One region of the Pseudarthrobacter arbutini genome, then DNA from elsewhere that is predicted to be linked to it. Evidence: predicted binding sites of a transcription regulator. Region 1 holds the regulator's gene; the other holds the start of a gene.
What was found. Region 1 encodes HrcA, which represses chaperone genes, less so after heat shock. Its sites were predicted from a motif close to TTNGCACTCGNNNNNNNCGAGTGCNAA; they were not measured.

Region 1 (9,505 bases):
GGGTTTGACCTGAATGCAATACGATGCGTCCGGACGTGGGAGACTGGAGGTTCCAAATGTGCGGTCCAGCCGCAGGGTGCCTTCGGTGCGTCCTGGCGGGGGGCGCACGAATGTCAACAGTAAGGACCCTGCGTGTCTCCCATGGCCCGCACCGCCCCGGTGCCCGCCGCGACTGATCCGGCCATCATTCGGAATTTCTGCATCATCGCGCACATTGACCACGGTAAATCCACCCTGGCTGACCGCATGCTGCAGTTCACCGGGGTGGTTAAGTCCCGCGATATGAAGGCCCAGTACCTGGATCGCATGGACATTGAGCGCGAACGCGGTATCACCATTAAGTCCCAGGCGGTCCGCATGCCCTGGGAACTCGACGGGACCAGCTACGCGCTGAACATGATCGACACCCCCGGCCACGTGGACTTCACCTACGAAGTGTCCCGTTCGCTGGCCGCCTGCGAAGGCGCAGTGCTGCTCGTTGACGCGGCGCAGGGCATTGAGGCCCAGACTCTCGCGAACCTGTACCTGGCGATGGAAAACAACCTCACCATCATCCCGGTACTGAACAAGATCGACCTCCCGGCAGCCCAGCCTGAGAAGTACGCGGCCGAACTGGCCAGCCTGATCGGCGGCGACCCCGACGACGTGCTCCGCGTCTCCGGCAAGACCGGCATGGGCGTCGAGGTCCTGCTGGACAAGATCGTCCGCGATCTGCCGGCCCCCGTGGGGGACCCGAACGCCCCCGCGCGCGCCATGATCTTCGACTCGGTCTACGACACGTACCGCGGTGTGGTTACCTACGTCCGTGTGGTTGACGGCATGCTCCACCCGCGTGAACGCATCCAGATGATGTCCACCCGGGCCACCCACGAACTCCTCGAGATCGGGGTGAGCTCCCCGGAGCCCACCCCCTCCAAAGGTCTCGGCGTTGGCGAAGTGGGCTACCTCATCACCGGTGTGAAGGACGTCCGCCTGTCCAAGGTCGGCGACACCGTCACCAACCTCGCCAAGCCTGCCACGGCCTCCCTTCCCGGCTATGCCGATGCCAAGCCGATGGTCTTCTCCGGCCTGTACCCGCTGGACGGCACGGACTACCCGGTGCTCCGCGATGCGCTGGAGAAACTCATGCTCAACGACGCCGCACTGGTGTACGAGCCCGAAACGTCGGCCGCGCTCGGCTTCGGCTTCCGCGTCGGCTTCCTCGGCCTGCTCCACCTGGAAATCACCAGGGAGCGGCTCGAACGCGAATACAATCTCGACCTGATCTCCACCGCCCCCAACGTTGAGTATGAAGTGACGCTGGAGGACAAGAAGGTGGTCCATGTGACCAACCCCAGCGAATACCCTTCCGGCAAGATCGCAGAGGTCCGCGAGCCGATGGTGGCTGCCACCATCCTGGCGCCGAATGAGTTCGTGGGCGCCATCATGGAGCTCTGCCAGAGCCGCCGCGGTGTTATAGGCGGCATGGACTACCTGTCCGAGGACAGGGTCGAAATCCGCTACCGGCTGCCACTCGCTGAGATCGTGTTCGATTTCTTTGACATCCTCAAATCCAAGACCCGGGGCTACGGCTCGCTGGACTGGAAAGCCGACGGCGAGCAGGTGGCCGACCTGGTCAAGGTGGACATCATGCTCCAGGGCGAACAGGTGGATGCCTTCTCCGCCATCACTCACCGTGAGAAGGCCTATGCCTACGGTGTAATGATGACCGGCAAACTGCGCGAGCTCATTCCCCGCCAGCAGTTCGAAGTGCCCATCCAGGCTGCCATCGGCTCCAGGATCATCGCCCGGGAAAGCATCCGCGCCATCCGCAAGGATGTTCTCGCCAAGTGCTACGGCGGCGACATTTCCCGGAAGCGCAAACTGCTGGAGAAGCAGAAGGAAGGCAAAAAGCGCATGAAGATGGTGGGCCGCGTTGAAGTCCCCCAGGAAGCCTTCATCGCTGCGCTGACCACCGACGAGTCCAAGGACAAGGCCAAGAAGTAGTGATGACTGTGGCCGGCAACACCGGACGCCCCCGCAATGCCTAGCATTCTTCCGCTCGGCGACCCCGCGCCGTCGGACGGTCTGCTGCCCGCCCAGGCAGTGGCCGGTTCGGCGGACCGGGCCTTCGGGCTGTACGTGCACATCCCGTTCTGCGCTGTTCGTTGCGGATACTGCGACTTCAACACGTACACGGCCACCGAGCTGGGCGGCGGAGCGTCACAGGACGCCTACGCCACCACGGCCGTGTCCGAAGTCGACTTTGCCGCCACAGTCCTGCGGAACTCGGGTCTCCCGGACCGGCCGCTGAGCACAGTCTTCTTCGGCGGCGGCACTCCCACGCTGCTCCCGGCGGAAGACCTCGCGCGGATCCTGACGGCCGCCGTCGGGCACTGGGGCCTGGAACCCGGCGCCGAAGTGACCACCGAAGCAAACCCTGACTCGGTCACCCCGGCATCCCTTCAGGTCCTGGCCGATGCCGGCTTCACCCGGGTTTCCTTTGGTATGCAGTCTGCCGTTCCCCATGTCCTGAAGGTCCTGGACCGCACGCACACGCCCAGCCGCGTGCCGCAGGTGGTGCAGTGGGCGCGCGATGCCGGACTGGCCGTGAGCCTGGACCTGATCTACGGGACACCGGGGGAGTCGCTGGAGGACTGGCGGTTCTCCCTGGAAACGGCCCTCTCCTACCAGCCTGACCACATCAGTGCCTACGCGCTGATCGTGGAAGACGGCACCAAGCTGGCAGCCCAGATCCGCCGTGGTGAAGTCCCGGGAATCGACGACGACGACCACGCCGATAAATACGAACTCGCCGACCAGCTGATCGGCGCTGCAGGCCTCAGCTGGTACGAGGTCAGCAACTGGTCCCGGACGCCGGACCAGGCATGCCGGCACAACCTCGCGTACTGGCGCGGGGACGACTGGTGGGGCATCGGGCCTGGTGCACATTCACACGTGGGCGGGGTGCGGTGGTGGAACGTCAAGCACCCCACGGCCTACGCCGGACGGCTCGCTCAGGGCCTGTCACCGGCGGCCGGCCGGGAAACGCTCGACGCCGAAACCCGCGACGTGGAGCGCGTGATGCTTGAGGCCCGGCTCGTGTCGGGACTGGCCACGTCAACGCTGGGCGACCACGGCCGTCACGCCGTGGCCGGGCTCATTGCCGACGGCCTGGTGGAGCCGCCGGATGCCTTCCGCGGCACGCTGGTATTGACCCTGAAGGGCCGCCTGCTGGCCGACGCCTTGGTCCGCAGGATCCTGCCGGACTAACGCATACAGCCAGCAACGTGGGCACACGCCCGCAGGGTTCCCTGGCCGAGCTTGCGAGGTTAGGGCGCGGGTGGGGACTACTTGATCCAGCGCAGATTGTACTGGTAACGGTGGGGCTGGCCCTTGTTGACATGGATACCTGCGGCCACGGAGAAGCAGGTCAGGGCAATCCAGATCAGGGTGGCGATGACGGCGAAGACATTTCCCACCACCGGAATGAACACCAGGAGATTGGCCACCAGCGCCGCAATGGTGGGCGGCAGGCTGAAGTTCAGCGCTTCCTTGGATTCCTGGGCGGTAAACGGCCCGCGCTCACGGAAAATCAGGTAGATCAGCAGTGACGGAACACAGCCGAGGATCCCGCCGAAGTGTGCCAGTGTGGCCCACTGGCGGTCTTCGCTGGCCGTCAGGGGCAGCGCATTAGCCGGAACGCCCTGGTACTCGGAACGGCCCTGGCCGCCGTGGTCGTCCCGGTGCTCGCGTGCGTTTTGTGCCACGGTTTTCTTCCTTCGAAAGTGCAATGGTGCTGGGTTGGAGAATGCCGGACTGAAGCAACTGCAGCCTCCGCAGTACCAAGAATACTGGTTCAGCCACCAAATGCTGCCGCCCGGAGCCGGATCCGGTGTCAGGGCACCGTCAGGAAGTCGATGACTTCCTCCACTCTCCCCAGCAGCGATGCTTCCAGGTCCGCGTAGCTGCGGACAGCGCCCAGCAGCTTTTGCCAGCCAAGCCCGATGTCTTCCTTGGTGGAGTGCGGCCAGCCGAACGCCGCCAGGATTCCGGTCTTCCAGTCCTGCCCGCGGGGCACCACCGGCCATTCTTCGATGCCCAGCACAGCGGGCCGGATGGCCTGCCACACGTCAATGTAAGGGTGCCCGACGATCAGGACATTCCCCACCGCGCCGGGGGAGGCCATCACGGCAGCCGCGATGCGCCACTCCTTCGAGTCCGGCACCAGGTGGTCCACCAGGACCCCCAGCCGCCGCCCCGGACCGGGACCAAATGCGGCCACCGCCCCCGCCAGGTCATCAATGCCATGCAAAGGCTCGACGACGATGCCCTCTACGCGGAGATCGTCACCCCAGACTTTTTCCACGAGTTCGGCGTCGTGTTTTCCCTCCACCCAGATCCTGCTGGCTTTGGCCACCTGGGCACGCTGGCCGGCCACGCGGACTGAGCCGGACGCCGTCCGGCCGGCGACGACGGGGGCGGCCTGCCTGGGAGCCGGGGGAAGGAGCCGGATGGGCTGCCCCTCCAGGAGGAACCCGAAGCCCAGCCGGAAGGACCGGGACTTGCCGCGCCGGTCTTCGAGGGCCACTACATGCATGCCACCGGACTTCTCCACCCGGGTCACCGCTCCCACCCAGCCTGACTGGGCGTCTTCGAGAACCATGCCACGTTCCACGGGGACCTCAGGGAGTTCGCTTCTCACGGGCGCGGTGATCTCCTGCGGACCCCAGTTCTGGTACTGCATGGATTGATTCCGCCTTGCCGCTAGATCCTGGCCCGGAATTTCGCCCGGAGCGGTACCAATGCTAACAACGGGGTGACTCATATTAGACTGTTAGCACTTAGGCATGTCGAGTGCTAACCCTGCAGTGACCACGGATGGAGGTGGAGTATGAGCGAGCCGCGCAAACTCGAAGTACTGCGCGCCATCGTGGAGGACTATGTGCACTCCCGCGAGCCAGTAGGTTCAAAAGCGCTCGTGGAACGCCACCACCTCGGCGTGTCCAGTGCCACCATCCGCAACGACATGGCGGCCTTGGAAGACGACGGCCTGATCACGGCCCCGCACACCAGCGCCGGACGGATCCCCACAGACAAAGGCTATCGGCTGTTTGTGGACCAGATTTCAGCGGTAAAGCCGCTTTCCCACGCGGAACGGCGTGCGATCCAGTCGCTGCTGGAGGGCGCAGACGATCTGGACGACGTCCTGGACAGGACCGTCAGGATGCTGTCGCAGCTGACCAACCAGGTCGCCGTAGTGCAGTATCCGCATCTGAGCCGCGCCACCATCCGCCACATCGAATTCGTCCTGCTCGCGCCCCGGCAGGTCCTGGTGGTCCTCATCGCCACCACCGGCAAGGTCGAACAGCGCGTGATCGACGTCGGCCAGGACCTCGGCGACGACGCCATCGCCGCGTTGCGGACACACTTCCTCGGATCACTCGCGGGCATCTCGCTGAGCCGGCTGACCCCCTCGCTGCCGGGAGTCGTTTCGTCGGTCAGCCCGGGCCAGCGCGCGGCGGCCCAGGCCTTGGCCCACGGGCTGGAAACGCTCGCCCACAGCAGCCGCGAGGAACGCATGGTCATGGCCGGAACGGCGAACCTCGCCCGCTCCAATGTGGATTTTCCGCTCAGTATCGGACCGGTCCTGGAAGCGCTCGAGGAGCAGGTTGTCCTGCTGCGCCTCCTGAGCGACATGGCGCAGGATCCGAGGGGCGTGGCAGTCAGCATCGGGCGTGAAAACCCGTACGACGGACTCGCGGAAGCCTCCGTGGTGGCCACGGGCTACGGACCAGACAGCACTGCCAAGATCGGTGTGCTCGGCCCCACCCGGATGGACTATCCCACCACCATGGCCGCCGTCAGGGCAGTAGCCCGTTACCTTTCAAGAATTCTGGGTCCGTAACAGCACCGCGGTCCAGGCACGAAGAGCAGTGCCGGCAGCCCGGCTGCCGGCAGTACAACAAGGAAGAGATACGAACTTTGAGCAGCCACTACGACGTCCTCGGAATCTCGCCGGAAGCCACCGGGGAAGAGATCAAGAAGGCCTACCGCAAGCTGGCCCGCACTCTTCACCCGGACGTAAACCCCGGGGACGATGCATCGGACCGCTTCAAGGCCGTGACCCATGCCTACGAGGTACTTTCGGACCCGCAGAAGCGCCGGATCTATGACACCACCGGCAACGAGAACGGCACCGACAACGGGTTCGGCGGCGGCGGATACTCCGGCCAGGGCTTCGCGTTCCAGGACATCTTCGACACGTTCTTCGGGGCAGGCGGCACCTCCGGCCCCGCTTCCCGGGTCCGCCGCGGCCAGGACGCGCTGATCAGTGTACGGATCGAACTCCGCGATGCTGTGTTCGGCGTCAACCGGAAACTCGAAGTGGACACAGCCGTCACCTGCCCCACCTGCAACGGGTCATGCTGCCGCGAAGGCAGCCACCCTGTGCGCTGCGATATCTGCGGCGGCAGCGGCCAGGTCCAGCGCGCGGTTCGCTCCATCCTGGGCCAGGTCATGACGGCGGCCCCGTGTGGCAGTTGCGAAGGCTTCGGGACGGTCATCAAGGACCCCTGCAACGAATGCAGCGGCCAAGGCCGCATCCGCAGCCGGCGGTCGCTCACCATCAAGGTGCCGGCCGGTGTTGCCACGGGCACCCGGATCCAGCTCTCCGGGCAGGGCGAAGCAGGCCCGGCCGGCGGACCGTCCGGGGACCTGTACGTGGAACTCCGGGTCAACAACGACGCCACGTACGCACGCGACGGTGACGACCTGCACGCAACGCTGCACATCCCGATGACTGCCGCCGCCCTGGGCACCGAGCTGTCACTGGAAACCTTTGACGGGCTGCAGGAAATCGACGTCAAGGCAGGGACGCAGTCAGGGGAGATCATCACGCTCCGTGGACTCGGCGTGACGCACCTGCGCGGATACGGCCGCGGGGACCTGATGGTCCATCTGCAGGTGGAGACGCCGGCCAAGCTGGATGCCGCGCAGGAGGATCTCCTGCGGCAGCTGGCGAAGCTGCGGGGCGAGCAGTTCACGGAAGGCAAACTGGCTGCCAGCGGCGGCGTCTTTGCCAAGCTGCGGGACCGGTTCGGTAACCTGTAGCGGTGAGCAATCCCGTTTTCTTCAGCGGTGCCGGGTCGCTGGACGATCTGGTGCCCGGTGCCTGTTTTGTCCTTCAAGGGCCGGAGGCACGCCACGCCGTGACTGTAAAACGGCTATCTCCCGGAGAGGCAGTGGACATTGCCGACGGCGCCGGAAGGCGGCTGACGGGAACTGTTGTCTCGGCGTCGCCCGCGGAGCTCACCGTGGAATGCTCCGCCCTCGTTGTGGAGGGCCGGCCCGACATCCGGCTCGTGCTGGTGCAGGCCCTGGCCAAGGGGGACCGTGATGAACTGGCCGTGGAAACGGCAACCGAACTCGGGATTGATGCCGTACTACCCTGGCAGTCCGAGCGATCAATTGTCCGCTGGAAGGGTGAGCGCGCGGCCAAGGCCCACGCAAAATGGCAGTCCGTGGTCACTGCCGCCGCCAAGCAGGCACGCCGCGCCTGGATCCCCGAGGTGCGCGCCGCCGTCGAAACGCCAGGCCTTGCGGCGGCCGTGGCGGCAGCGGATCTGGCCGTAATCCTGCACGAAGACGCGGTCCGGCCGCTCCGGACTGTCCTTGAATCATGGCAGGGCACCCAAGCTGACGCCGGACCCCTGGAAATTCTGCTCATCGTTGGTCCGGAGGGCGGAATCAGTCCCCGCGAAGTCACCCGGCTTTGCGACGCCGGCGCCGTTACGGCGCTCTTGGGACACCACGTCCTGAGGTCATCCACAGCCGGACCGGCAGCGGTTGTTCTGGCGAGTGATGTACTGGGACGCTGGACAGCACCGGTATCCTGATGCCGACTGCTACGCGGGCTGTTACCGGACGTTGAAGTTCCGCGTGTCCACATTCAGCTCCTGGCTGGTGCCGGCCGCATCCACTTGCGAAACGCGGAGCTCGTAATTCCCCGAGGACAGGCTAAGGGCAAGCGTAAAGACTCCGGACTGGGCGGCTTCGGCAGCTGCAGTGGTCTCCCCGGTCAGGTAGGGCGTCTTGTTCCCATTCGCTTCGGCCCGCAGGATCTGCCAGCGGAGCTTACCGCCCGGAACGGTGCTGCGGCCGGTGATCTTGACGCTTCCGCCAGCCAGGTCAGTCCCTTCCTGCGGATCGATGATCCACACGGGCGCCACCATTCCGGCAGCTCGGGACATGGGGTCGCCAAGCTGGACGTGGTCGAAGGCAACGTAATCGGTGTGGCTATCCACCAGGATCCTGACCTGGATCTGCTGGCCGGAATCGATCAGGCCGGAACTCGCGGCCGCTGCCGTAGCGGTAAAGACCAGCTGCTGAATGGCGCGGCCGGCCATGTCGGCGTCGACATTGCTGTTAAAGGCATCCTCCGAGACGTCGACGGTAATGACGTTCTTGCCGGAGATGGACGAGGCGAGTTTCTCGGGATCCTGCCAGGGCGTGAAGAAATCCGGGTCCAGCGGCTTCTCGGACATCATGGCCCGCAGGGCGCGGGTCACTGGATTCTCCTGCTCCGGCACGTCCCGGAACTCCCGGTATAGGAACACGTTGCTGTTGCTTCGGCCAATCCAGTAGACCGGTGCCTTATTCGAGGACTGTGTAGTTTCCAGGGGCGCGCTGGTGGAAGGTGACCCGGGGGAGCCGGTGGCGGCAGCGCTGGAGTTTGCCGTCAGGTTGGGCTCAGGGCTGGGGTCCGCGATACAACCGGTGAGAAGGAGGAATGCTGGCAGCAGGCCCAGGAGACGTTGCGGACGAAAACGTGGCGCGACGCGCCTGGCACTGAGGGGGGTCGCTGTTTCCGGCACTCGTGGCCTGTCCTTTCCGGCTGTGAAATGGCGAGGCCTGGGCCCCCGTGAGCCGGTCCCCGGACGGCTGTGATTTCCAGCATCGCATAGCCAGCTCCGCCAAAAGGACCGAATCCGGGCTGCCGGCCCAACTGCAACGGGAACGATATGAGCCCGATATGAAGTTGATACCTAATGACGCCAACTGTCCCGCAGTAAGCCGGTGACGGGCACCCTCTCCGGAGACCGCCTGACGCTGCCGGGAGGTGCCTCCTGGCGTAAGATGGAAGGACTCCGCTGGCTCCTGCATGCTCGGCAACAGCCCCCACGCAGCAGCCAGCGCACTTAATTTTCGAACTGGAGGGGACCACGGGCCTGCGGGCCAGCACCATGACTGAATCAGCGAACGGAAAGCGCCGGCTCAATACTGACCGCGCCGCCGGAGAATTCCCCCATTCACTTCCCGGTGTCCGGACGGAGGTGGTTCTCTTTGACAACTCCGATCAGATGGTCCAATCGCTCGGCAGCCATGACGAGGCCCTGCGTTACATCGAAGAGCAGTTCCCGTCCGTTAACTTCCACGTCCGCGGAAACGAACTGTCCATCAGCGGCCCTGCCAACGAAGTTCCCCGCATCATGCGGCTGCTGCATGAAGTGCGAGGCCTCGTGGC
Region 2 (12,827 bases), on a different contig from region 1:
AGTGCGGGAAAGCTCACCGCGATTGATTTGTGGCACAAAAAACCGGCCCAGCGGAAGCTGGACCGGTTCTTTGTTTGGAGACTTTGTGCGGAGGCTCTAAGCCCTCACCGTCAGGGGACGGTGGGGATTAGTGGCTGTGGCCTGCGTGCTCGTCTTCGTTTGCGGGCTTCTCCACTACGAGGGTCTCGGTGGTGAGAACCAGCGCAGCGATGGATGCCGCGTTGCGCAGGGCTGCACGGGTGACCTTGACCGGGTCGATGACACCGGCGGCGATCAGGTCCTCGTACTCGCCCGTCTTGGCGTTGAAGCCGTTGTTGGTTTCGAGCTCGGCAACCTTGGCGGTGACAACGTAGCCGTCGAAACCGGCGTTCTGGGCGATCCAGCGAAGCGGCTGGACCAGCGCGCGGCGGACGATGCCCACAGCAGCGGCGGCGTCGCCTTCGAGTGCCTTGACTGCAGGGTCCTCGTCGAGGGCCTTCAGTGCGTGGATCAGTGCGGAACCGCCACCGGCCACGATGCCCTCTTCGAGGGCGGCGCGGGTGGAGGACACCGCATCTTCGATGCGGTGCTTCTTTTCCTTCAGCTCAACTTCGGTGGCTGCGCCGACCTTGATGACACCGATGCCGCCGGCCAGCTTGGCCAGGCGCTCCTGGAGCTTTTCGCGGTCCCAGTCGGAGTCGGTGCGGGTCAGCTCGGCGCGCAGCTGGGAAACCCGGGCTGCGACGTCTTCTGCGGAACCGGCGCCGTCAACGATGGTGGTGTTGTCCTTGGTGACCGTGATGCGGCGGGCGGTACCCAGCACCTCAAGGCCAACCGAATCCAGGCTGAGGCCCAGTTCCGCGGAGATGACCTGCGCACCGGTGAGGGTGGCGATGTCCTGCAGCATGGCCTTGCGGCGGTCGCCGAAGCCCGGAGCCTTGACGGCAACAACGTTGAGCGTGCCGCGGATGCGGTTGACGATCAGCGTGGACAGGGCCTCGCCCTCAACGTCTTCGGCAATGATGAAGAGCGGCTTGGAGCTCTGCAGCGCCTTCTCCAGCAGCGGCAGGAAGTCCTGCACGGAGGAGATCTTGCCCTGGTTGATCAGGATAAGGGCGTCTTCGAGGACGGCTTCCTGGCGTTCGGAGTCGGTCACGAAGTACGGGGACAGGTAGCCCTTGTCGAACTGCATGCCTTCGGTGAGGACCAGCTCGGTCTGCGTGGTGGAGGACTCCTCGATGGTGATCACACCATCCTTGCCGACCTTGCCGAATGCCTCGGCGAGGAGCTCGCCGATTTCGTCGCTCTGGGCCGAGATTGCTGCCACGCTGGCAACCTGCGTGCCTTCAACCGGGCGTGCGTTCTCGAGCAGGCGGGCTGCAATGGCTTCTACGGAAACCTCGATGCCACGCTTGATCTGGCCCGGAGCGGCGCCCGCCGCAACGTTGCGCAGGCCTTCCTTAACCAGGGCCTGGGCGAGCACGGTGGCCGTGGTGGTGCCGTCGCCGGCAACATCGTTGGTCTTCGTGGCTACTTCCTTGGCCAGCTGCGCGCCAAGGTTTTCGTACGGGTCATCAAGCTCAATTTCGCGGGCGATGGTGACGCCGTCATTGGTGATGGTGGGTGCCCCCCACTTTTTGTCGAGGACAACGTTGCGGCCGCGGGGGCCGAGCGTCACCTTGACAGTGTTGGCGAGCTTATCGATGCCGGCTTCAAGCGACCGGCGTGCAGCGTCGTTAAACGCAAGCTGCTTTGCCATGGTTTTGTCCTTTCAAAGACAGAACCCCGCACTGTTGTTCGGTCAGGGACGGAACAGCAGTACGGGGATCCAAAGAGTTACTTTACGACGATCGCCAGAACGTCGCGGGCGGAGAGCACGAGGTACTCGGTGCCACCGGTCTTGACTTCAGTTCCGCCGTACTTGGAGTAGATAACAACGTCGCCAACGGCAACATCGATCGGAACGCGGTTGCCGTTGTCGTCAAAGCGGCCGGGGCCTACTGCAACAACTTCGCCTTCCTGCGGCTTCTCCTGTGCGGAGTCCGGGATAACCAGGCCGGAAGCCGTGGTCTGCTCGGCTTCGAGCGGGCGGACAACAATACGATCCTCAAGAGGCTTAATAGAGACCGACACTCGGACCTCTCCTTCTACGTCAGCAAATTCATGGACAGTTGAGCTGCTTCGCCGTGGCTGGCAAACCGTCGTCGCGGTGCCGGCAGCAGCCTGGCTGGCAGCTCTTCATGTGTTAGCACCCTCCTAGGGAGAGTGCTAATGATGACTCTATGTATTGGTTAGCACTCGGTCAAGGCGAGTGCCAGAATTATGTCGCCGGCGAACAGCTGTTACCGGCCGGTGAGGTCCTCGAGATCGACGTCCTCGTCGCCGTCGTCCCCTTCCTCAAGGGTGCCCCGCCGCAGGTACAGCACCACGGCGCCGCCCACGGCAGCCAGCAGCGAGACCACCAGCAAGATGATGCCGCCTATGCGCGCCCCGGCGTAGAGGCCGCGGATCTCCCCTGCCTCGTCCGTGACGTCCTGGATGTTCTTGCCGCCCACGGAGTAGACAGTGGCGTTGAACGTGTCCAGGAAGAAGATGATCACGAGCAGCGCGACGCAGACCACGGCCACTGCGGATCCTGCAATCAGCGCGGGGCGGGCGAACTTCACCAGGTCCGGGTTGCTGGCTTGGGGTAGTCCGGACGGCTGGGTGCCTGCGCTGTCTTCCATGCCTTCAACCCTAGCCGGATCTGGCCGCCGGGCTACCTCCACTAGGCTTGAACCCATGGCTCAAGCACCGCAGGACCAGATCGCCCCACTGCTCACGAGCGAAGGCTGGGAGCTCCTGGCGTCCCTGGGCCCGTACCGCGAGGACAAGTCCTTCGAGCTCAACGCGGCCCTCCGCAAGGCCGGGCACTCCCCCGCACTGGTCTCCGCCGTCCTCACCCAGTCCCGGCTCCGCACCAAGGCCGAGCTGAAGTTCGGCGAGTTCGCCCGGAGCATGCTCTTCACGCAGGCCGGGCTGGAACAGGCCACGCGCCTCACTGTTGCTGCTCGGCATGCCGAGCGCTTTGCGCAGGCCGGCGTCCGCCACGTGGCCGACCTCGGCTGCGGCCTTGCCGCGGACTCCCTGGCACTGGCATCGATGGACATCACGGTCACGGCCGTGGAAATGGACGAAACCACGGCCGCCTGCGCCACGGTCAACCTCATCCCCTTCCCCAACGCCACCGTGGTGCACTCGGACGCCACCACCGTCCCGTTGGACGGAGTCGACGGCGTCTGGCTGGATCCCGCACGCCGGGTCACCTCCACGTCGGGTACAAAACGGATCTGGGATCCTGAGGCGTTTTCGCCGCCGCTGTCCTTTGTGGAATCGCTCGCGGCCACCGGGCGCGCCGTTGGCGTCAAAATGGGCCCCGGCATGCCGCACGAGTCAGTTCCCGCCGGCTGCGAGGCGCAGTGGGTATCGGTGGGCGGCGACGTCACCGAGGTGGCCCTGTGGTTCAACTCCGTGCGCCGGCCCGGAATCCGCCGGGCGGCGCTGCTGCTCGGCCCGCAGGGTGCCGCCGAGCTGACCAGCGCTGAAGACTTCGACGGCGGTCCCGCCGCGCCGGTGGGTCCGGCAGAGGGCTACCTGTATGAGCCCGATGGCGCGGTGATCCGCGCCGGACTGGTGGCCGACGTCGCGCTTCAACTGCGCGGGCACCTGCTGGACGAGCACATCGCCTACATCTGCGCTCCGGAGCTGGTGGACACGCCGTTCGCCCGCGCCTACAAGGTCCTGGAAGTGATGCCGTACAACGTCAAGGCGCTCAAGGCCTGGGTGAAGGAGAACGGCATCACGGTGCTGGACATCAAAAAGCGCGGCACCTCAGTAACTCCGGAGGAACTGCGCAAGCAGCTGTTCGCCGGAAGCAAGGTGGCCGGGAAGAAGGCCGGACAAAAAACAGCCACCCTGGTCCTAACCCGCATTGGGGAGGACCGGGTGGCCATCTCGGTGGAACCTGTCTAAGGCAGCGAACGGTCCTGAGGCCCGGCCTTACTGGGCGCGCATAAAGTCCTCGGCGGCCCGGACCTGCTCGTCGGTGGGCCGGACACCGGTGTAGAGCACAAACTGCTCGAGCGCCTGGATGGTGGCCACTTCGGCTCCCGTGATCACCTGTTTCCCGGCGGCGCGGGCCGCCTTGATCAGCGGCGTTTCCGCAGGCAGCGCCACGACGTCGAAGACCACCTTGGCTGCCGCGATCGCAGCTTCCGGGAAGGACAGCGAGTCCACTTCCGGGCCGCCTGCCATACCGATAGGCGTGACGTTGATGATCAGGTCCGCCGTCCCGACGTCGAGCGTTGCCCGCCACTGGAACCCGTACTGCTCAGCGAGCACCCGGCCGGTGTCTTCGTTCCGGGCGATGACGGTGACATCCGTGAAGCCGGCGTCCCGCAGGGCCGCGACGGTGGCCTTGGCCATGCCGCCGGCACCTTGGACCAGCACCGAGTAGTCCGTGGGCACGGCGTTGCTTGCAAGGAGCTGCTCGATGGCGGTGTAGTCGGTGTTGTAGGCCAACAGACGCCCGTCAGTGTTCACGATGGTGTTGACCGAATCGATGGCTTTAGCGGAAGGATCCAGCTCATCGACGAGGGCCATCACGTCCTCCTTGTACGGCATGGACACCGCACAGCCGCGGATTCCCAGGCCCCTGACACCGGCGATCGCCTGGGCCAGGTCGGTGGGGGCGAAGGCCTTGTAGATCCAGTTCAGGTCCAGCTGGTCGTAGAGGTGGTTGTGGAACCGCGTCCCGTTGTTGCTGGGCCGGGCCGACAGCGAAATACACAGGGTCATGTCTTTATTCAGAATGGGCACCTGTCCATTAAACCGCCGCTGACCGATTCGGCGATGTGTTGCGGGCCAAGTTACGGGCAGCCCGTCCCGGCTGGATAGCTTCCGACGGCGGCGGGCAGCTTTCCCGGGGCAGTTGCCTTGCCTGCCAGCACGGCAACGAGGGCGTCAAAAGCGCCAGGCGTGCGGCCGTACAGCGCAATCTTCACCGGGGCAGTGGAATCCTGCAGCGGCCACGGCGCATCCAGTGCCACGGCGATATCGCCCCCAACCGGCCGACTGGCGTAACCGATGAGGCTGACCAGGGGGCCCGCCCCGGTGCCGAGCCCGGCCTTCGCTGCGGCAGCCTCAAACCGCGCCCGGTCCTGCGCTGATCCGCCGGCAATCCGGATGCTTCCCTCGACGATTGGCGCGCCGCAGTGTCCGGACAGCACCGTGACGGCGGCCGCGGAGACCCGCGCCGAGATGTCGGCGCCGCTGCCGGGGGCTGCGCTGGCGGGGGTCGACCCGGCAGGCGGCGACGTGACGCGGCCGCGCCAGGTCATCATGGTGGCCACGCGAACAGCTGCTTCGTCCAGGCGGGCCGCCGGCAGTGTTCCGGCCGCGACAGCGCTAACGATGGCTGCGTGGGCCTGCCCCACGTCCGTGGGCATCAGGAGCAGGTCCGCGCCCGCGGCGAGCGCCGCCGTTGCTGCGGAGCCACCCGGGTATTGCTGCTGGACTGCGCCCATGTTGAGGGCATCGGTCACGGCCACACCCTTGAAGCCCATGCCGCGCAGCGCAGCATAGGTGGGGCCGGACAACGACGCCGGGACGCCGGGTTCCAAGGCCGGTACGGCGATGTGCCCGGTCATGACCATGGGCATACCGGCGGCGATGGCCGCCCGGAACGGCTTCCAGTCCCGGGCTTCGAGTTCCGCGATGCCCGCGGGCTGCACCGGGAGGTCCTGGTGCGAGTCAACGGTGACGGAGCCGTGGCCGGGGAAATGCTTGACGGCGGGCAGGACTCCGGCCTCCTGCATGCCCTGGGAAAACGCCACCGCCAGCGCTCCCGCTGCGTCCGGGTTGCCGGACATTGACCGGGCACCGATGGTGGGATCTGCTGGGCCGATGGTCACGTCCGCATCGGGGGCGAAGTCCACGGTGAAGCCCAGTGACGCGATCTCCGCGGCCAGGGCGCGGCCGGCGTCCTTGGCGAGTGGCGCATTGCCGGCAGCCCCGTAGCTCAGGGCCGTTGGCCATTCGGTCAGGGGCGCACCCAGCCGCGCCACAATCCCGCCCTCCTGGTCCAGGCCGATGAGCCCGGGCCAGGGCCTGCCGTCGGCCTTGGCGGCCTGGGCCAGCCGGGCGTTGACAGCAGTCATGGCAGCCGGATCCGCCTGACCGCGCGCGTCGAGCGGGATGTTGTCGCCCATAATGATGGACCCGGCAAGATGGAGGCGCTCAATTGTGTCGGCCTGGGCTTCGGCGTCCGTGCCGGCGTACACGGGCATCAGCACCTGGCCGGCCTTCTCCTCGACCGACATCGCCGCCACGGCGGCCGCGGCGACATCCTGGTCCCGCTGCTCGGGGCCCCAGCCCAGCGGCAGCAGCCCGGGGTCAGGTGAGGGAGAAGCGGACGGAGGTGCCGTCGTCGGCCGCTCTGATTCCGGGGTTGAGGCCGGCGCAGGGCCGGAGGTCGCCGGGGCGGTGGCGGGAACCGCCGTGCAGGCAGTCAGGGCGGCCACGGCAGCGGCCGCAATAAGGAGGGTGGTTTTGTGAATACTGTCACGGGTCCAAAGGAACAAGGCCATCAAGACGATGCTACCCCTGCATTAGACTTGAATGCGGCGCGTGCCCAGGGATATCTGAACAGTTAGGGGAACGCATGAAGATTGATTTCGCTTCATCGAAGCAATCAACTCTTGGTGTGGAATGGGAGCTGGCCCTGGTGGACGGCCAGACCGGCGAACTGGCATCGGTAGCCAACGAAGTGCTCAGTGGCGTGGTTGCCAAGCACCCCGAACTCAACGAAGACGACGAACACCCGCACATCAAGCAGGAACTCCTGCTCAACACCGTGGAGCTGGTCACCGGCATCTGCGAGACTGCCGCCGAAGCCAAGGAAGACCTCAGCCGGTCCCTGGCTGCGGTGCGCGAAATCACCGATCCCATGGGCGTGGAGGTTTTCTGCGCCGGCAGCCACCCGTTCAGCCCGCCGCAGCTGCAGCCCGTGACGGACAAGGCCCGGTATGCCAAGCTGATCGACCGCACCCAGTGGTGGGGCCGGCAGATGGTCATCTACGGCGTGCACGTCCACGTGGGCCTGGACCGGCGCGAAAAGGCACTCCCCGTGCTGGACGGCCTGGTCAATTACTTCCCGCACTTCCAGGCGCTCTCGGCGTCGAGCCCGTTCTGGGGCGGCGAGGACACCGGCTACGCATCGCACCGCGCCCTGATGTTCCAGCAGCTGCCGACGGCGGGCCTGCCCTTCCAGTTCCCGTCCTGGAACGAATACGAGTCCTACGTCCAGGACATGTTCACCACCGGCGTGATCGACACACTGTCCGAGATCCGCTGGGACATCCGGCCCGTTCCCAACCTCGGCACCATCGAAATGCGCATCTGCGACGGCCTGGCCACGCTGGAGGAGGTGGGAGCGATTGCCGCGCTCACCCAGTGCCTGGTGGATGAATTCTCCACCACCCTGGACAACGGCGGCACCATCCCCACCATGCCGCCGTGGCACATCCAGGAGAACAAGTGGCGTGCCGCCCGTTACGGCATGGAGGCCATCATCATCCTCGACGCCGCCGGCAACGAACAGCTGGTCACCGACCACCTCCTGGAGACCCTGAACCGGCTTGAGCCGGTGGCCGCGAAGCTCGGCTGCCCCGACGAATTGGCCGACGTCGAGAAGATCATCCGCCGCGGCGCCGGGTACCAGCGGCAGCGCCGCGTCGCTGCAGAGCACGGCGGCGACCTGCAGGCCGTGGTGCTGGACCTGGTCAAGCAGATGCGGAACGGCCCGACGGGCTAAATCCCACCCGTTGCTCTATCAGTTGTGGTCCCTAACCCGGCGGTTTGGGGACCAGAACTGATAGAGCAAGTTGGGTTTTCGGCAGTCGGGTCAGGCGGGGAGGGAAACCGCGGTGACGGGCATCGAGGAGTCCGGGGCGAAGCGGATGCCGCTGGGCCCGATCCCGGCCATCACCAGCTGTGCACCGAGTGCCGCCACCATGGCGCCGTTGTCCGTGCACAGGTCAAGCGGTGGCACGTGGAGTCTGATTCCGGCGGACGCACAACGCTGGCCGGTGAGTTCGCGCAGCCTGGAGTTGGCCGCCACGCCCCCGCCTAAAAGAACGTCTTTTATGCCGTGCTCCCGGCAGGCCAGGACGGCCTTGGACGTGATCACATCCACCACTGCTTCCTGGAAGGCTGCGGCGATGTCGGCCACCGGCACGTCTTCGCCGCGGGCCTCGAACTGCTCGACACACCGCGCCACCGCCGTCTTCAGGCCGCTGAAGGACCAGTCGTAGCGGTGTTTTCCAGGCTCCTCGGCAGTGCCCATGTACTTGGGCTGGCTGAGGCCGCGCGGGAAACGGATGGCTTTGGCGTTGCCGGTGCGGGCCAGCCTGTCGATGGCCGGGCCGCCCGGGTAGCCAAGGCCCAGGATGCGGGCCACTTTGTCGTAGGCCTCGCCGGCGGCGTCGTCGATGGTGGAGCCGAGGAGCTGGACGTCGCTGGTGATGCTGTTGATCTTCAGGATTTCGGTATGCCCACCGGAGACCAGCAGGGCGCCCAGGTTCTCCGGGAGACGGCCACCGTGGCCGAGCCCTGCGGCCAGACTGGCGGGACGGCCGGCCCCGCGGCCGGCGGCAGCACCGCCGTCGGGGTTTCCGTCCAGCAGTCCGACGCCGACATGTGCCACCAGGTGGTTGATGGCATACAGCGGCTTGCCGGTGGCCACGGCCAGGGCCTTAGCCGCGCAGACCCCCACCATCAGGGCGCCCGCAAGCCCGGGCCCGGAGGTGACGGCAAGGGCGTCCACGTCGTCCAGCGACACGTCGGCGTCGGCCAGGGCTTGGCGCAGGGTGGGCACAAAGGCGTCAAGGTGTGCGCGAGAGGCGATTTCGGGGATCACGCCGCCGAAGCGGACGTGCTCGTCCATCGAGGAGGACACCGTGTTGGTGAGCAGCGTGGTGCCGCGGACGATGCCGACGCCGGTTTCGTCGCAGGAGGATTCGATGCCCAGCACCAGGGGCTGCGAGCGGTTCATGGCTGGCCTGCTTCTGCTGTGTGATCCTGGGCTGGTGTGTGACCTGGTGCGGCGTCGGCTGGTGCGCCTTCGGGGGCCAGCTGCAACCGCATGATGAGGGCGTCAACGCCGTCGCGGTAGTACCCGCGGCGGACGTGGATCTGTTCGAAGCCGAAACGTACATACAACTGCTGGGCCCGCGGGTTGTCGGCCCGGACCTCCAGGAGGACGTCCGCCGCCCCGCGGAGACCGGCTTCCGTGATCAGCCTGGTCAGGAGCGTAGAGCCGATGCCCCGGCCTTCGAATTCAGGCACGACGGCGATGGTCTGGACGTCCGCGATGGGCTCGATGCACATCAGCCCGGCGTAGCCCACGATGCTCCCACCGCTTTCCGCCACCAGGTAACGGCGCGTTTCCGGCTGGGACAGTTCGGACAGGAACATGTGCAGCGGCCACGCGTCCGCAGGGAACAGCCGCTGTTCGAGGGCGTCCACAGCGGGCACGTCCTCCAGGGTCATGTCCCGGAACACCACTCCGTCAGCGCTGGTCGGCATGCTCATAGGGCCCGCTTCCGTGGGCCGGGGACCTGGGCATCCGATTCCCGGAGGTACAGGGGTGTGGAGTCGAGCAGCTGCCCGCCGGCTGCCAGCCGGGCCAAGGCGAACTGTCCGAGGTAGAGGGCGTCCGGTTGTTCGTTGCTGAAGCCCGGGTCTGCGCGCAGCACGTCACTGTAGAGTCCGGCGCCGGCGCCGTAGGCCGGGAGGTCCGGAAGGTCGGCCGCGAAGCTGACGTGCGGGCCGTCCTCGAGCTGCGGCAACTGGCCGTCGGCGAGGCTGTACCGCGCCCAGTAGACCTCTTTGCGCCGGGCATCCGTGACCACCAGGAATTCGGCCGCGGCATCGGTGGACTCAGCCACTTCCAGTGCCACGGCGTCCAGGCTCATCAGCCCGTACAGCGGTTTGTCCCAGACGAAGGCGAGCGTCCGGGCGGTTGCGATCCCCGAGCGCAGGCCGGTGAACGGGCCGGGGCCCACGCCTGTCACGATCGCGTCAATGTCCTGGCCGGTGACGCCCGCAGAGGCCAGCAGGTCCTCGATGCCGGGTGCAAGCACTTCGGCGTGGCTGCGCGTGTCCTCGGTGGAGAAGCTGGCCACCACGCCTTCGAGTGCGTCGTCCGAGACGAGTGCCGCACTGGCCACGGCGGAGGTGTCGATGGCAAGAATGAGCATCACGGTGTCCCTTCGAAGGCGCCGCCGAGGACAGGCTTGGTGCTCCAGCGGGGACCAAACCCGCGCAGCACGATGGTGCGGGGCTCGTCGAAGTCCTCTGTGTCAAAGTCGAGGATTTCGGTGTGGCCGGGCATTGGTTCCGCGGCGCCTATGGCGTCCAGTCCGATCGCCCGGTGCAGGTCCACTTCCAGCCGGCTCTCGCTCAGGTGCTCCACCCGGCCGCGCCCCCATTCCACCACGGTCACGGACGAGTCCAGCGTGTTTTCCAGGTCAATATCGTCAATTTCCGACGCCGATCCCAGCCGGTACGCGTCCACGTGCACCAGATCAGGGCCACCGGGCCGCGGGCCGTCGGGCAGGTTGGGATGGATGCGGACCAGGACAAACGTGGGCGAAATAATTCCTGCGCGCACGCCCAGGCCTTCGCCGAGCCCCTGCGTGAAGGTGGTTTTCCCGGCGCCCAGCTCGCCGGTCAGCACCAACAGATCCCCGGCCTGCAGCTCGGCCCCTAAAGCGGCACCGAGCGCGTGCGTCTCATCCGCCGTCGTGACTCTCAGCGTCTGTTCCCAGGTGGGCATCTCTGCCGTGAGCACGCTCACGGCGTTGCCTGCTCGACGGCGGGACTGTCGTTGATGTACCGGCGCGGCACCCGCGGGCTGATCCGGGTCACGATCTCGTAGTTGTTGGTGCCGGCGGCGATCGCCCAGTCATCCGCCGTGGGCCCGCCGTCGTCCCCGTTGCCGAACAGCACCGCCTCGGCGCCGAAGAGCTCCGCGCCGGCGGGGCCGATGTTGCCGAGGTCGATGACCATCTGGTCCATGGCGATCCGGCCCACCACGGGATAGGTCCGGCCAGCCACCCGGACGGGACCGCCGGTGGCAATGCGGGGCACACCGTCGGCGTAGCCCAGCGGGATCAGCGCCAGGGTGCTGGGGCCGCTGGTGCGGTAGCGCAGGCCGTAGGAGACGCCTTGCCCGTCGGGGACCTGCTTGCATTGGGACACCAGGGTGCGCAGCGTCATCGCGGGCCGGAGGCCCAGTTCGGCGGACGTCTGGCCTTCGAAGGGCGAGAGACCGTAGATGCCCAGACCCACGCGGACCAGGTCAAAGTGTGTATCGGGGCGGGACAGCGTGGCGGGGGTGTTTGCCAGGTGACGGACTTCAGCGTCCACGCCGGCGTCCTCGGCCACAGCCAGCACCTCGCGGAAGGCCGCCAATTGTTCATCGGTTTCCGGCCGTTCGGGTTCATCTGCCACGGACAGGTGGGAGAAGATGCCCACCACACGCAGGAGGCCCTGGTCCTGGTACTCCATGGCTTCGCCCAGCAGCTGGTCCCAGGCATCGAGCGCTACGCCGTTCCGGCCCAGGCCCGTGTCCACTTTCAGGTGGATCCGCGCGGGACGTTCCTGGTCACGCGCGGCGGCCACAATCCGGTCCAGTTCCCAGCCGGAGCAGCCGATGTCGACGCCGGCAGCCACCGCTGCGGCGAAGTTGCTTTCCGCCGTGTGCAGCCAGGCCAGCAGGGGGGCGTCGATGCCCGCGGCCCGCAGCGCCAGCGCCTCGGAGATATGTGCGACGCCCAGCCAGGATGCGCCGGCTTCGAGGGCGGCCCGGGCCACCGGAACCGCGCCATGTCCGTAGGCGTCGGCCTTCACCACGGCCATGACCTTGGCGGGTGAGGCCGCGGCTGCCAGCCGCCGCACGTTGTGGCGGATGGCGTCCAGGTCGATGACGGCGGACCGCTCGTACAGAGGATCAGGTCCTGAGGCCGCGCTGATGTCACCGGTTGTTACGGGATAAGTCACCCTAGTGATTCTAGTGCGGGGGCTCGGGGCGGGATAATCGCGCCGCGTTCCGGGCGCACTGTCCGGGCGCCCCCCCGCGCTGCGCTCAGGCGTCGGACAGGTGCGCGATGGTGGCGGTGGCCCGGCGCTGCGCTGCCAGCGGGACGTCGCTGACAATGTCTTCCAGGAAACCGAAGCGGCGAAGCCACTGGCTGCTCTGGCGTTCCGGCCGGGAGTTGGCCCGCTTCCACCAGTCGGCGATGTCTCCCCAGCCAGGCGCCGCCAGCGATCCACCCACCTCCTGCACGGCCAGGGAGGCGCAGAGGTTGGCAAAGCGGAGCCGGTTGCCCAGCGGCCAGCCGGCCAGGCTGCCCACGATGAAGGCCGCGTCAAAGCAATCGCCGGCCCCGGTGGGATCGTAGGCGGCCACCGGCAACGACGGCACCCACTCTTCCTCCCCGGTTTCCGAGTCCACGGCCATCGCACCTTGCGCACCGAGCGTCACCACGGCCACGGGCACGCGGTCCGCCAGCGCGTACAGCGCGGACCACGGATTGTCCTTCCCCGTGAACGCCATGGCCTCACGCTGGTTGGGCAGGAAAGCATGGAAATACTGCAGGTTCTCCAGCCGCACCGGAGCCCACTCCCCGCTGGGATCCCAGCCCACGTCCCCGAACAGCTTGACCCCCGCCTGGTGCGCGGCCACCGCCCACGGCTCGATCTCAGCGTCCAATGCGGCAATGCCGGCGAGCGCCTGCGGCGGCGAA

Region 2: a site for HrcA is predicted at 2,271-2,297, ahead of groES (co-chaperone GroES). Genes of this name have one in related genera too.

The regions. Positions count from the first base shown of each region.
Region 1 is NZ_JBTNDQ010000002.1:2,483-11,987, forward strand. It holds gene lepA (translation elongation factor 4) at 133-1,986, shown strand; gene hemW (radical SAM family heme chaperone HemW) at 2,023-3,252, shown strand; gene ACX80V_RS02085 (DUF4870 domain-containing protein) at 3,330-3,749, opposite strand; gene ACX80V_RS02090 (DUF3097 domain-containing protein) at 3,878-4,726, opposite strand; gene hrcA (heat-inducible transcriptional repressor HrcA) at 4,874-5,887, shown strand; gene dnaJ (molecular chaperone DnaJ) at 5,965-7,092, shown strand; gene ACX80V_RS02105 (16S rRNA (uracil(1498)-N(3))-methyltransferase) at 7,095-7,877, shown strand; gene ACX80V_RS02110 (GerMN domain-containing protein) at 7,899-8,855, opposite strand; gene ACX80V_RS02115 (PhoH family protein) at 9,225-9,505, shown strand, end outside.
Region 2 is NZ_JBTNDQ010000007.1:751-13,577, forward strand. It holds gene ACX80V_RS09305 (dihydrofolate reductase family protein) at 1-2, shown strand, start outside; gene groL (chaperonin GroEL) at 128-1,738, opposite strand; gene groES (co-chaperone GroES) at 1,816-2,112, opposite strand; gene ACX80V_RS09320 (hypothetical protein) at 2,322-2,705, opposite strand; gene ACX80V_RS09325 (class I SAM-dependent methyltransferase) at 2,761-3,990, shown strand; gene ACX80V_RS09330 (shikimate 5-dehydrogenase) at 4,018-4,836, opposite strand; gene ACX80V_RS09335 (glycoside hydrolase family 3 protein) at 4,887-6,338, opposite strand; gene ACX80V_RS09340 (glutamate--cysteine ligase) at 6,680-7,831, shown strand; gene tsaD (tRNA (adenosine(37)-N6)-threonylcarbamoyltransferase complex transferase subunit TsaD) at 7,922-9,070, opposite strand; gene rimI (ribosomal protein S18-alanine N-acetyltransferase) at 9,067-9,609, opposite strand; gene tsaB (tRNA (adenosine(37)-N6)-threonylcarbamoyltransferase complex dimerization subunit type 1 TsaB) at 9,606-10,277, opposite strand; gene tsaE (tRNA (adenosine(37)-N6)-threonylcarbamoyltransferase complex ATPase subunit type 1 TsaE) at 10,277-10,855, opposite strand; gene alr (alanine racemase) at 10,873-12,081, opposite strand; gene ACX80V_RS09370 (carbohydrate kinase family protein) at 12,167-12,827, opposite strand, start outside.